DNA from 4 places in the Leisingera sp. NJS204 genome. Region 2 is predicted to be linked to each of the others. Evidence: riboswitches for the same ligand, from Rfam matches in the RefSeq annotation. Region 2 holds a riboswitch; each other region holds the start of a gene.
The links. A riboswitch is a leader RNA that binds a small molecule or an ion and turns the genes downstream of it on or off. The one in region 2 is predicted to bind cobalamin.

Region 1 (2,193 bases), 210 kb from region 2:
AGAGCGGTCAAAGTCAGTGCGTTCCAGCGACAACCGATGCTTCAGGCGGCCGCCCAACGTGTCCAGTTCGCCGTAGATCTGGGCCAGTTGCTCATCGCGGTCACTGATTTGCGTGGGATCATCCACGACATAGCTGGCCGCGTCCGTTGCGGTGAAAGAAGTGCTGTCGCTGTCATGGCGCTCATCCGAGGTGCGGACGTTGAAGCCAAGTTTCAGCCGGTCGGTGACGAGGTAATCGCCCTTCACCTGCAAGGTGCTGCGGCGGATGCCGTCCTCTTCACCACCATCGCCGGAGGTATCGTAGCCGTCGTCATTGTCATGGGCGAAGCTGAAGGAAATGCCGCCGCGCTCGGTCCGTGACGAGATCCGCGCCGACGCCCGGTAGCCGTCCGAACCCGCCTCGGCGCTGCCGCCATATTCGGTGCCGATGCCGCCGGTCCTGGTGATGATGCTGATCACACCGGCTGAGGCGTTGGAGCCGTAGAACACCGACTGCGGGCCGCGAATGACCTCGATCCGCTCGATATTGGCAGTGTCCAGGCCGGACAGAATGTACTCGCTGTCACCGCCAGAGGCTTCGACACCGTCGATCAGGATCAGCGTGTGATTTGCTTCGGCGCCGCGGATGCGGACCTGAGTGAAACTGTCGCCGGAGCCGTTCACCATCAGGCCGGGGACCGAACGCAGCGCGTCCTGCACGGTGCTGATACCGCGATCTTCGATTTCTTCGCTGGTCAGGACTGAGACGGAGCGGCCGTATTTCTGGGCCTCAATCGGCGTCAGGCCGCCGGAGACGATGATCTCCGCCAGGTCAGTGACCTCTGAATCCTGGGCGGTTGCTATTGCAGGGGTGACGGCCAGGGCCGCGGCCAGGGACAAGCTTGCCTTGCGCATATTCCATTCCTCCCGGCCCGCGCAACAAACGCAGGCCAAGTGACTGCCCAAGCGGGCAGTGTATTCGGGTCGGGTCTTTGGAAGGCACTGCCTCCGCAGACGGTGAAAACTGCCACCACTACGGAAATCCGTTATCTACGGCGCGCCCCGCACCGGGATAGGGTGATCATCCTGGCAGGTCTCCTGACTCGCGGGTCGAAGCTTTGCCGCGCCTTCCCGCCCCTTGGGGCAGTGGCATTTCGCAGCATTGCTCTCCGCTCACAGTTGCGGGGGCAGTCACGGATTCAGCGCCTGTTGGCTACACTTCACCGTGTTCCCTTTTACCCGGGTGGTTTCCCAGCCGGACCAGAATAGGCGCGACTTAGGCAAACCGGATTTGTTCTGTCAAGCGGAAGCAAACTCAATCGAGATTGCTATGGATTGACTGCAAGGTGAAATGAAAAAACAATTGTTTAAATTTATACACTTACGTCCGAGAACCTTCGTGAAGAAAATTCGGCTTTGAGCACCGGGGATGCGGCTTAAGTCCGAAAGGGAGTATGTCGAACCGCGGCCGATACTGCTGTTCAATCTCATGCGGGACCTATGAGGCGAGCTTTTGCAATGCAGGCAAGCCCGTCATTGCTCCTTTCCAGTGCCAGTTGAAAACTGGAAGGTTCACTTCCTGCGATTAGTGGCAAAAGTGTTTCCTCTTGCCCTGTCTGCTTGCAGCCGCGGTGAAGGAAAGGCGTCTGCGCGCCTTGGGCACTGCCCGCCAAAACGTCGCTGCACCATGCCTAACCCTCCGCACTTCCTTCTGCCATGCAGCGGGCGGTTTCCGGAAGTGCAGCGGGCCGTCGTGCTGCACGCGCGCCGCGAGAATCCGGCACTTCCGCAATGCGCTCGAACCAGCCCTCCCACCCAAGAAAAAAGCCCCGCAGACACCTGCGGGGCTTTCGTTTTCAGCAGCCGTGAGGCCGGGAAGATTACTCGTCGCCCGACTTCAGTGCGGCGCCCAGGATGTCGCCCAGCGATGCGCCGGAGTCCGAGGAGCCATACTGTTCCACTGCTTCTTTCTCTTCGGCAATCTCGCGTGCCTTGATCGACAGGCCCAGACGACGGGTCTTGGAGTCGACGTTGGTGACGCGGACGTCGACCTTGTCGCCAACCGAGAAGCGCTCGGGGCGCTGGTCGGCACGGTCGCGCGCCAGGTCGGAGCGGCGGATGAAGGACTTCATGCCCTCATATTCCACTTCGATGCCGCCGTCTTCGATCGCTGTCACGTTCACGGTCACGATCGAGCCGCGCTTCACGCCGCCA
Region 2 (2,193 bases):
CAACCGAGACGCATTCCAGCATCTCGTCGTCCTTCCACGCCAGGGTTTCGTCCAGAGTCTCAAAATTGGCCTGCAATCCCATGATCTTACTCCGCCGCAATCAGATGGCGGCCGGTCAGCGCACGGGTCAGGTGTTCAGCATACCAGTTGGAGAACTGGATGACGCCGCTTTCCTGCACCTCGGAATAGGGACCGGGTTCATAGGCGGGGGAGTTGATGCCTTGCTGGTTGTCTTCGACCACAATGCGATCCTCGTCATTGGTCGCCATCCAGACCTCGGTCAGGCGCTTGATGTCGTAATCCTGGCCCTCGACCGCATCTTTGTGCACCAGCCATTTGGTGGTGACTTCGGTTTCGGTCGGGCTGATCGGAGTGACCCGGAACACGAGGGAATGATCCGGCAGGAAGTGGTTCCAGGTGGTCGGATAGTGGAACTTCAGCAGCGTGCCGGCATCCGCAAAGGGCACCCGGCCCAGCGGCTTGGCCACTGCCGCTTTGCCGTCCATGGTGTAGCTTTCCGCGCCCTCATTCAGCGGCATCCGCGCCAGCCGGTGCTGGCCGCGCGCATCCATGCTGAACTGCGCCGGGCAGCCTGCCGCTTCAATCCGGTCAAAGTGCTTTTGCAGATGCGGCGGGGTCTCGCCGCCCTCAACCCCAGTGACCGAAGGGTCCTCGGGGAAGGTCCGGCACAACGACGGGTGGTTGCCGCCGCAGTGGTAGCACTCGCGGTTGTTCTCCCAGACCAACTTCCAGTTGCCGTTCTCGATGATCGAGCTTTCAAAGGCCACCTTGGCATTGCCCAGATCATGCGGCTCCAGGTAGGGGCGGGCGACGTCGGCGAAGGCATCGAAGTCCGGCGCCTCATCCGCCAGGCAGATGTAGATCAGCCCGGCCAGGTCGCGGCAATGCACCGGCTTCAGCCCGTGTTTGGAGGCATCGAAATCCGGCCCCATGTCACGCGCCCACAGCAGTTTGCCGTCCAGCTCGTAGGTCCACTGGTGGTAAGGGCAGACCAGCTTGGGCGAATTGCCCTTTTTCGCCTTGCACACAACCGAACCGCGGTGGCGGCAGGCGTTGTGGAAAGCACGCACTTCGCCATCAGTGCCACGCACGATGATGACGTTATACGACCCCACCTGATGGGTCACATAATTGCCCGTTTTCGGCACTTCGCAGGCGGGAATGGCAAACAGCCACTCGCGGTAGAAGATCTGCCGCATGTCCAGATCCAAAACACCCGGATCGGTGTAGAACACCTGTTCCAGAGAATGGTTTTTCTGCCGCGCCATCAGCTTGGCCAGAATTTCGCTGTCGTGAAGCATCTGCTTCTCTCCTCTGCCGCATCCCCGCGGCGTGTTGGCTTGGGTGCAGGCATAGGCAAAGGGATTGCGGACACGCGCCGCAACCGCCCCGCCGCCGTCCGCGGTTGACGTTTTCATGGCAAGGCTGGTTTCCGGACTGTCCCGGGGCCGCTTTGGCGGCGGGGCCTGGCACCTTCCCGAAGCCTTTGGCTTCAGTGGTTGTTTGCCATGCCTTGCCCGGGGTCACCGTTGCGGGGGCAGTGCCGGAGTTTCACCAGCTTCCCAATTCTCCGCCCCGAAGGACGGCACCTTGCTATCTGCGGTATTGCCTGAAAAATTTCCCGCCATCGGAAACAAAACCGACCCGGCGAAACCGGAATAAGACATGCAGGTTTGCCGCGCCGGGCGGGACAGGGATGTCCAGAAACTCAAACCGGCATCCGCCGGCCCGTTTGCGGCAAGCGCTTATCTTTCATGCGGTTACCCGCGGCTGATCCCACCGAATCGATTCGCACGCAGTGAATCTTGCGTCAGCCCCTTGGAACGCGGCATGCGGTTAATTATATTCCGTATAATTAACCGCATGCACAGGAGAACCCGATGACCACCGGCCACGTCTTCATCGCCACCAGCCTCGACGGCTTTGTGGCCCGCCAGGACCATTCGCTGGATTGGCTGCACAAACAGCCTGTTGCCGAAGATGACGATGGCGGCTTTGCCGCCTTCATGGACAGCGTCGACGGGCTGGTCATGGGAACCGGATCGTTGCGCACCCTGCTCGGGTTCGGCCAATGGCCCTACAGCAAACCTGTTGTGGTCCTCAGCAGCAGCCTGACCGAACAGGACATTCCCGAGGAGCTGAAGGACAAGGTGCGCCTCAGCACCGCCGCGC
Region 3 (2,193 bases), 620 kb from region 2:
CCTCGGCCTCGATCACGGCACGGGCCTTCTCGACGCCTGCGTCGCCGGCCAGATCGGCCTTGGACAACAGCACGATGTCAGCGCAGGAGATCTGGTCCTCGAACACTTCGGACAGCGGCGTTTCGTGGTCGATGCTGTCATCCGCCTCGCGCTGGGCCTGAACGGCGTCCAGATCAGGGGCGAACTGGCCTTTGGCAACCGCCTCGGCGTCCGCCAGGGCAATCACCCCGTCGACGGTGATGCGGGAGCGGATCGCGGGCCAGTCAAACGCCTTCAAGAGCGGCTTCGGCAGGGCCAGGCCGGAGGTCTCAATCACGATATGGTCGGGTTTTTCGGGCAGGGCCATCAGCTGTTCGATGGTGGGGATGAAGTCATCGGCCACGGTGCAGCAGATGCAGCCGTTGGCCAGCTCCATGATGTTTTCCGCCGGGCAGTTGTCATCGGCGCAGGATTTCAGGATGTCGCCGTCCACGCCGGCAGTGCCGAATTCGTTCACCACCACGGCCAGACGCTTGCCCTGCGGGTTCTGCATCAGATGGCGGATCAGCGTGGTCTTGCCTGCGCCCAGAAAGCCGGTGATGACGGTGACGGGGATCTTGTTGAGATCGCTCATGATTACTCCTCGGAGAAGAACTTGGCCGGCGGGATGCGGGCAACGGATTGTTTGCGGAAGGTCTGCGGGCGCTGGCGCCACGGCACGACGCCATCAGCGGTGCCGGCATAAGCCGCAGCACCTTCCAGAATTTCGGGGACATGCTGGTCCGGGTCGAGGTCGCCGTAGACATAAGTCCAGCGTTCTTCGCCGCCGATCAGCGCAACAGCGCAGCCGCGCTTGCACGACGACAGGCATTCGACGCCACGCAGACGGACGCCTTCGGGCATTCCGGCTTCTTCCAAGGCTGCATGCAGGATGGCGCCGGGGCGTGCTGCCTCGGGGTCGGCGCCCTCGCGGCGGCAGGTGAGGCAAACGGTCAGGGTGACCGGTCCCGGGGTGCTGGCAGATTGGCCTGCCATGTCGTCAGCCATTGGCGCGTCTCCTGTCGCGGCAGGGCGTGCGGGATGGCCGAAAAGGGGCCAGTCGTGCGAGCCCCTTACCCGGTCGCAGAACACCCCGTCTGCCCGTTGATCTCTCCTTCGCTGGCAGGTCTCCCGGCTTGCGGATGCCAAGGCGTGCGCCTTGCCGGCCATCCTGCCTTCCCGGGGATCACCCAGTGGCATGGCGGCCTCATCCGGTCACGGTCGCGGGGGCGGCTGTGCTTCGGCCCGAAAGCCTTCACATTCCCTCTTCGCCTGTTTTCACAGGAACCAGCTGAACCCCCTTGCGCTATCGTGCCCTTCTTTGTCAAGACATGGGTCAAACAGCTGGAGAGCCCCCAATGAGCGAAAAGTCTGAAACCGGCATCTCAGAAGAAGAAGCCGCCCGTCATACGTCCAAGATGGCCAAGAAAAAGGCCGCGCGCGACCGGATGATGAAGACTAAGGAGGGCGAAAAGGGCCTGATTATCGTCCACACCGGGCCAGGCAAGGGCAAATCCTCCTCCGGGTTCGGGATGATCATGCGCTGCATCGCGCATGGGATGCCGTCAGCCGTGGTGCAGTTCATCAAGGGCGCCTGGCAGACCGGCGAGCGGACATTGATCGAGGAGAATTTCAGCGATCGGTGCCAGTTCTATGCAATGGGCGAAGGCTTTACCTGGGAGACCCAGGACAAGGCGCGGGACATCGCTGCCGCGCAGAAGGGCTGGGAAAAGGCCAAGGAGATGATCCTGGATGAGCGCAACACCATGGTGCTGCTGGACGAGATCAACATCGCGCTGCGCTATGACTATCTGGACCTCGAAGAAGTGCTGGAGTTCCTGGTGGAGCAGAAGCCGCCGATGACCCATGTGGTGCTGACCGGGCGCAACGCCAAGGAAGAGCTGATCGAGATTGCCGATCTGGTGACCGAGATGGGGCAGGTCAAACACCCGTTCCGCGCCGGTGTGAAGGCGCAGAAGGGCGTGGAGTTTTAAGACGCTTTCAGAATGTCCCGCCCGGCCGATAGGCCGGGCCGCGCCAACCCGCCCCCACGGGGCGGCGCGATTGCGCCTCCCCTCGGGTTGGCCCGTCCCTTAGCTCTAAGCCGCCAGCCTGGCGGCTTTCTTGCTGATATAGGCATCCACTGCCGCGCGCTGCGCCTCGTCCAGCCGCAGG
Region 4 (2,193 bases), 1.4 Mb from region 2:
CGCCCGCATAGTGCCGTTGCAGTTCGGCCCGGGCAGCCGGCTGATCTTCCAGCGCCCATTGAGCCATTGTCGCATCGGAACGGCGCGGATGGCCCCGCGCCGAGTCTCCGAAATCCCGGTAGTCATAGGTCAGGCAGGCCACCTGCTGCTCTGCTGCCAGCCAGCGTGCGAAATGCCGGTAATAGCGCTGCGGCACCCCGGTTGCGCCATTCAGCACCACTGCTGCCCGCGCCTGCCCCGCCGGGTGGTACAGCCGCCCAGCCAGCAAGTGGGTGCCGGATGCAAACTGCAGTTCTTCCTCGCGGATAACCGCGGTATGTCCTGCGCTTTTATCCAGCATGGCAACCTCCTGAGTCGATTGGCCTAGACCGATTGGTCCAATCCATCTCTGGACCAATCGGTCCAATGCTGTCAAGCTGCCGCCATGAATGACGTGACGACAGCCAAGGCGGGCGGAACCAGCCCGCCCCCGACCCGCGAGCGGCTGATCCGCGCCGCTGCCGGCCTGTTCCGCAACAAGGGCTACAGCGGCACCGGACTGGCGGAATTACTGGCAGAGGCGGGGGCGCCCAAGGGCTCGCTCTACCACCATTTCCCCAGTGGCAAATCCGACCTGGCCCTGGCCGCGGCGGACTGGGCGTCAGGGCAGATGCTGCTGCTGATCGAGGCGTCTTTCACCCCGGCGCCCACCTTCCGGGAGGGGGCCAAGACGGTCTGCTACAAACTGGCGAAACTGTTTGACAAGCAAGGAAAATGGAGCGGCTGCCCGGTCTCTGCCACCCTGTTCGAAGGGCCGGAGAACGAGGCGTTCCACCAGCACGCCGCGCATCTGTTCGAGGGCTGGATTACTGAAACCACCCGCCACGCCCGCCGCCTGGGCCTGCCTGAACCTGAGGCCCGCGCGGCGGCGGAGAATTTCTATATCCTGCTGCAGGGCGGCTGGCAGCTGGCACGGGTGCGGCGGGACTCGAATGTGATCCGCGGGCTGTATTTGCAGATGCAGAAAAACGATTGACGACTCAGGCGTCCTGCCGCTACCGCTTGTGGCGATGGTTCCCGAGCCACAGAATCTTGTGTCCGGGATGAAAAGGGAACACGGTACGGCCCGCGCAAGCTGGCCAAGTCCGAGACTGCCCCCGCAACTGTAAGCGGCGAGCGACCCCGATAGAGCCACTGGCCCCTCAATACGAGGCCGGGAAGGATCGGGAAAGCGACGACCCGCAAGTCAGGAGACCTGCCATCGGACGTGTAACTCGAACCCGGGCGGGGTGTCCGGACAGGGTCTGATGGCTGCGGCGGCTGTGATCCGTCTTTCATCCGGTCTCTTGTCCCCCAAACCCCCGTGCCACGCGCGGAGGGCGCAGATATGATGTGGACCGACAAGACGCATTTCTATGCGGCAACAGATTGCAAGTATTTGGGGCGCCCCTGCCCCGCGGCAGAGCGGATGATCGCCAAACTGGCCGAAGCGATGACCAAGGCCAAGCCGCTGACCCAGGAGGATTTTGAGATCACCGGCACCACCGCGCTGGACGGCTGCCCGCGCAACTGCCCGGCGCAGTTTGCCGCCAGCCATGACCGGATCCGGCTGTATTGCGACGTCGGTGAAGAGGCGCCGCGCGAGGGGCTGGACCGCTTTGCCGATGCTATCCTGAGCCGCGACGGTATCGGTTTTGCCGCGTCCAAGCTGGACACCCGCCCCTGCGCGCTGATGGAGGCGCTGCCGAAAACCGCCGAAGCACGGCAGGCGGAACAGATGCTGGCGCTTTAACTGAATACCTGAAGAATGCTGCCCGGCTTATCGGCCGGGCGGTGCAGTATCTCTTTGCAGTGCGCCTCTGGCGGCTGTTCTACGGTGAACAGGCCCAGTGCAATTGGTCCTTGGTTTCCACCGCACAGGGCCGTACCGCCCGCAGCCGGGCCAGCGCCTGCGCCGGGGATTCGCCGCATTCGATCATCAGCCGCAGCACCGCCATGCCGGACCGCCCGCAGCCGCCCCTGCAATGCACCAGCACCCGGCCGCCGCCGCCCAGTGCTTGCCGTGCAGACCGGCTGGCCGCCGTCCATTTCGCCGCCACAGCGGGCGGCGGCACCTGGAAATCCGGCACCGGCAGATGCAGCCAGCGGCAGGCCATGCTTTGAATATCAATCCCCAGCCGCGGCACATCTGCGGCTGCGTGCTCGGCCTCGGTG

Region 1: another riboswitch for cobalamin. It lies ahead of ETW24_RS15900 (TonB-dependent receptor plug domain-containing protein); the one in region 2 lies ahead of ETW24_RS16860 (aromatic ring-hydroxylating oxygenase subunit alpha).
Region 3: another riboswitch for cobalamin. It lies ahead of ETW24_RS14075 (DUF1636 family protein); the one in region 2 lies ahead of ETW24_RS16860 (aromatic ring-hydroxylating oxygenase subunit alpha).
Region 4: another riboswitch for cobalamin. It lies ahead of ETW24_RS03345 (hypothetical protein); the one in region 2 lies ahead of ETW24_RS16860 (aromatic ring-hydroxylating oxygenase subunit alpha).

What each region holds. Positions count from the first base shown of each region.
Region 1 covers NZ_CP035417.1:3,261,776-3,263,968, forward strand. The annotation lists gene ETW24_RS15900 (TonB-dependent receptor plug domain-containing protein) at 1-894, opposite strand, end outside; cobalamin riboswitch at 1,051-1,259, opposite strand; gene rpsA (30S ribosomal protein S1) at 1,860-2,193, opposite strand, start outside.
Region 2 covers NZ_CP035417.1:3,471,753-3,473,945, forward strand. The annotation lists gene ETW24_RS16855 (hybrid-cluster NAD(P)-dependent oxidoreductase) at 1-82, opposite strand, end outside; gene ETW24_RS16860 (aromatic ring-hydroxylating oxygenase subunit alpha) at 87-1,322, opposite strand; cobalamin riboswitch at 1,428-1,629, opposite strand; gene ETW24_RS16865 (dihydrofolate reductase family protein) at 1,902-2,193, shown strand, end outside.
Region 3 covers NZ_CP035417.1:2,855,267-2,857,459, reverse strand. The annotation lists gene cobW (cobalamin biosynthesis protein CobW) at 1-613, opposite strand, end outside; gene ETW24_RS14075 (DUF1636 family protein) at 616-1,026, opposite strand; cobalamin riboswitch at 1,123-1,323, opposite strand; gene cobO (cob(I)yrinic acid a,c-diamide adenosyltransferase) at 1,377-2,012, shown strand; gene glpD (glycerol-3-phosphate dehydrogenase) at 2,118-2,193, opposite strand, start outside.
Region 4 covers NZ_CP035417.1:664,283-666,475, reverse strand. The annotation lists gene ETW24_RS03355 (alpha/beta hydrolase family protein) at 1-340, opposite strand, end outside; gene ETW24_RS03350 (TetR/AcrR family transcriptional regulator) at 425-1,015, shown strand; cobalamin riboswitch at 1,034-1,256, shown strand; gene ETW24_RS03345 (hypothetical protein) at 1,367-1,771, shown strand; gene ETW24_RS03340 (protein-tyrosine phosphatase family protein) at 1,851-2,193, opposite strand, start outside.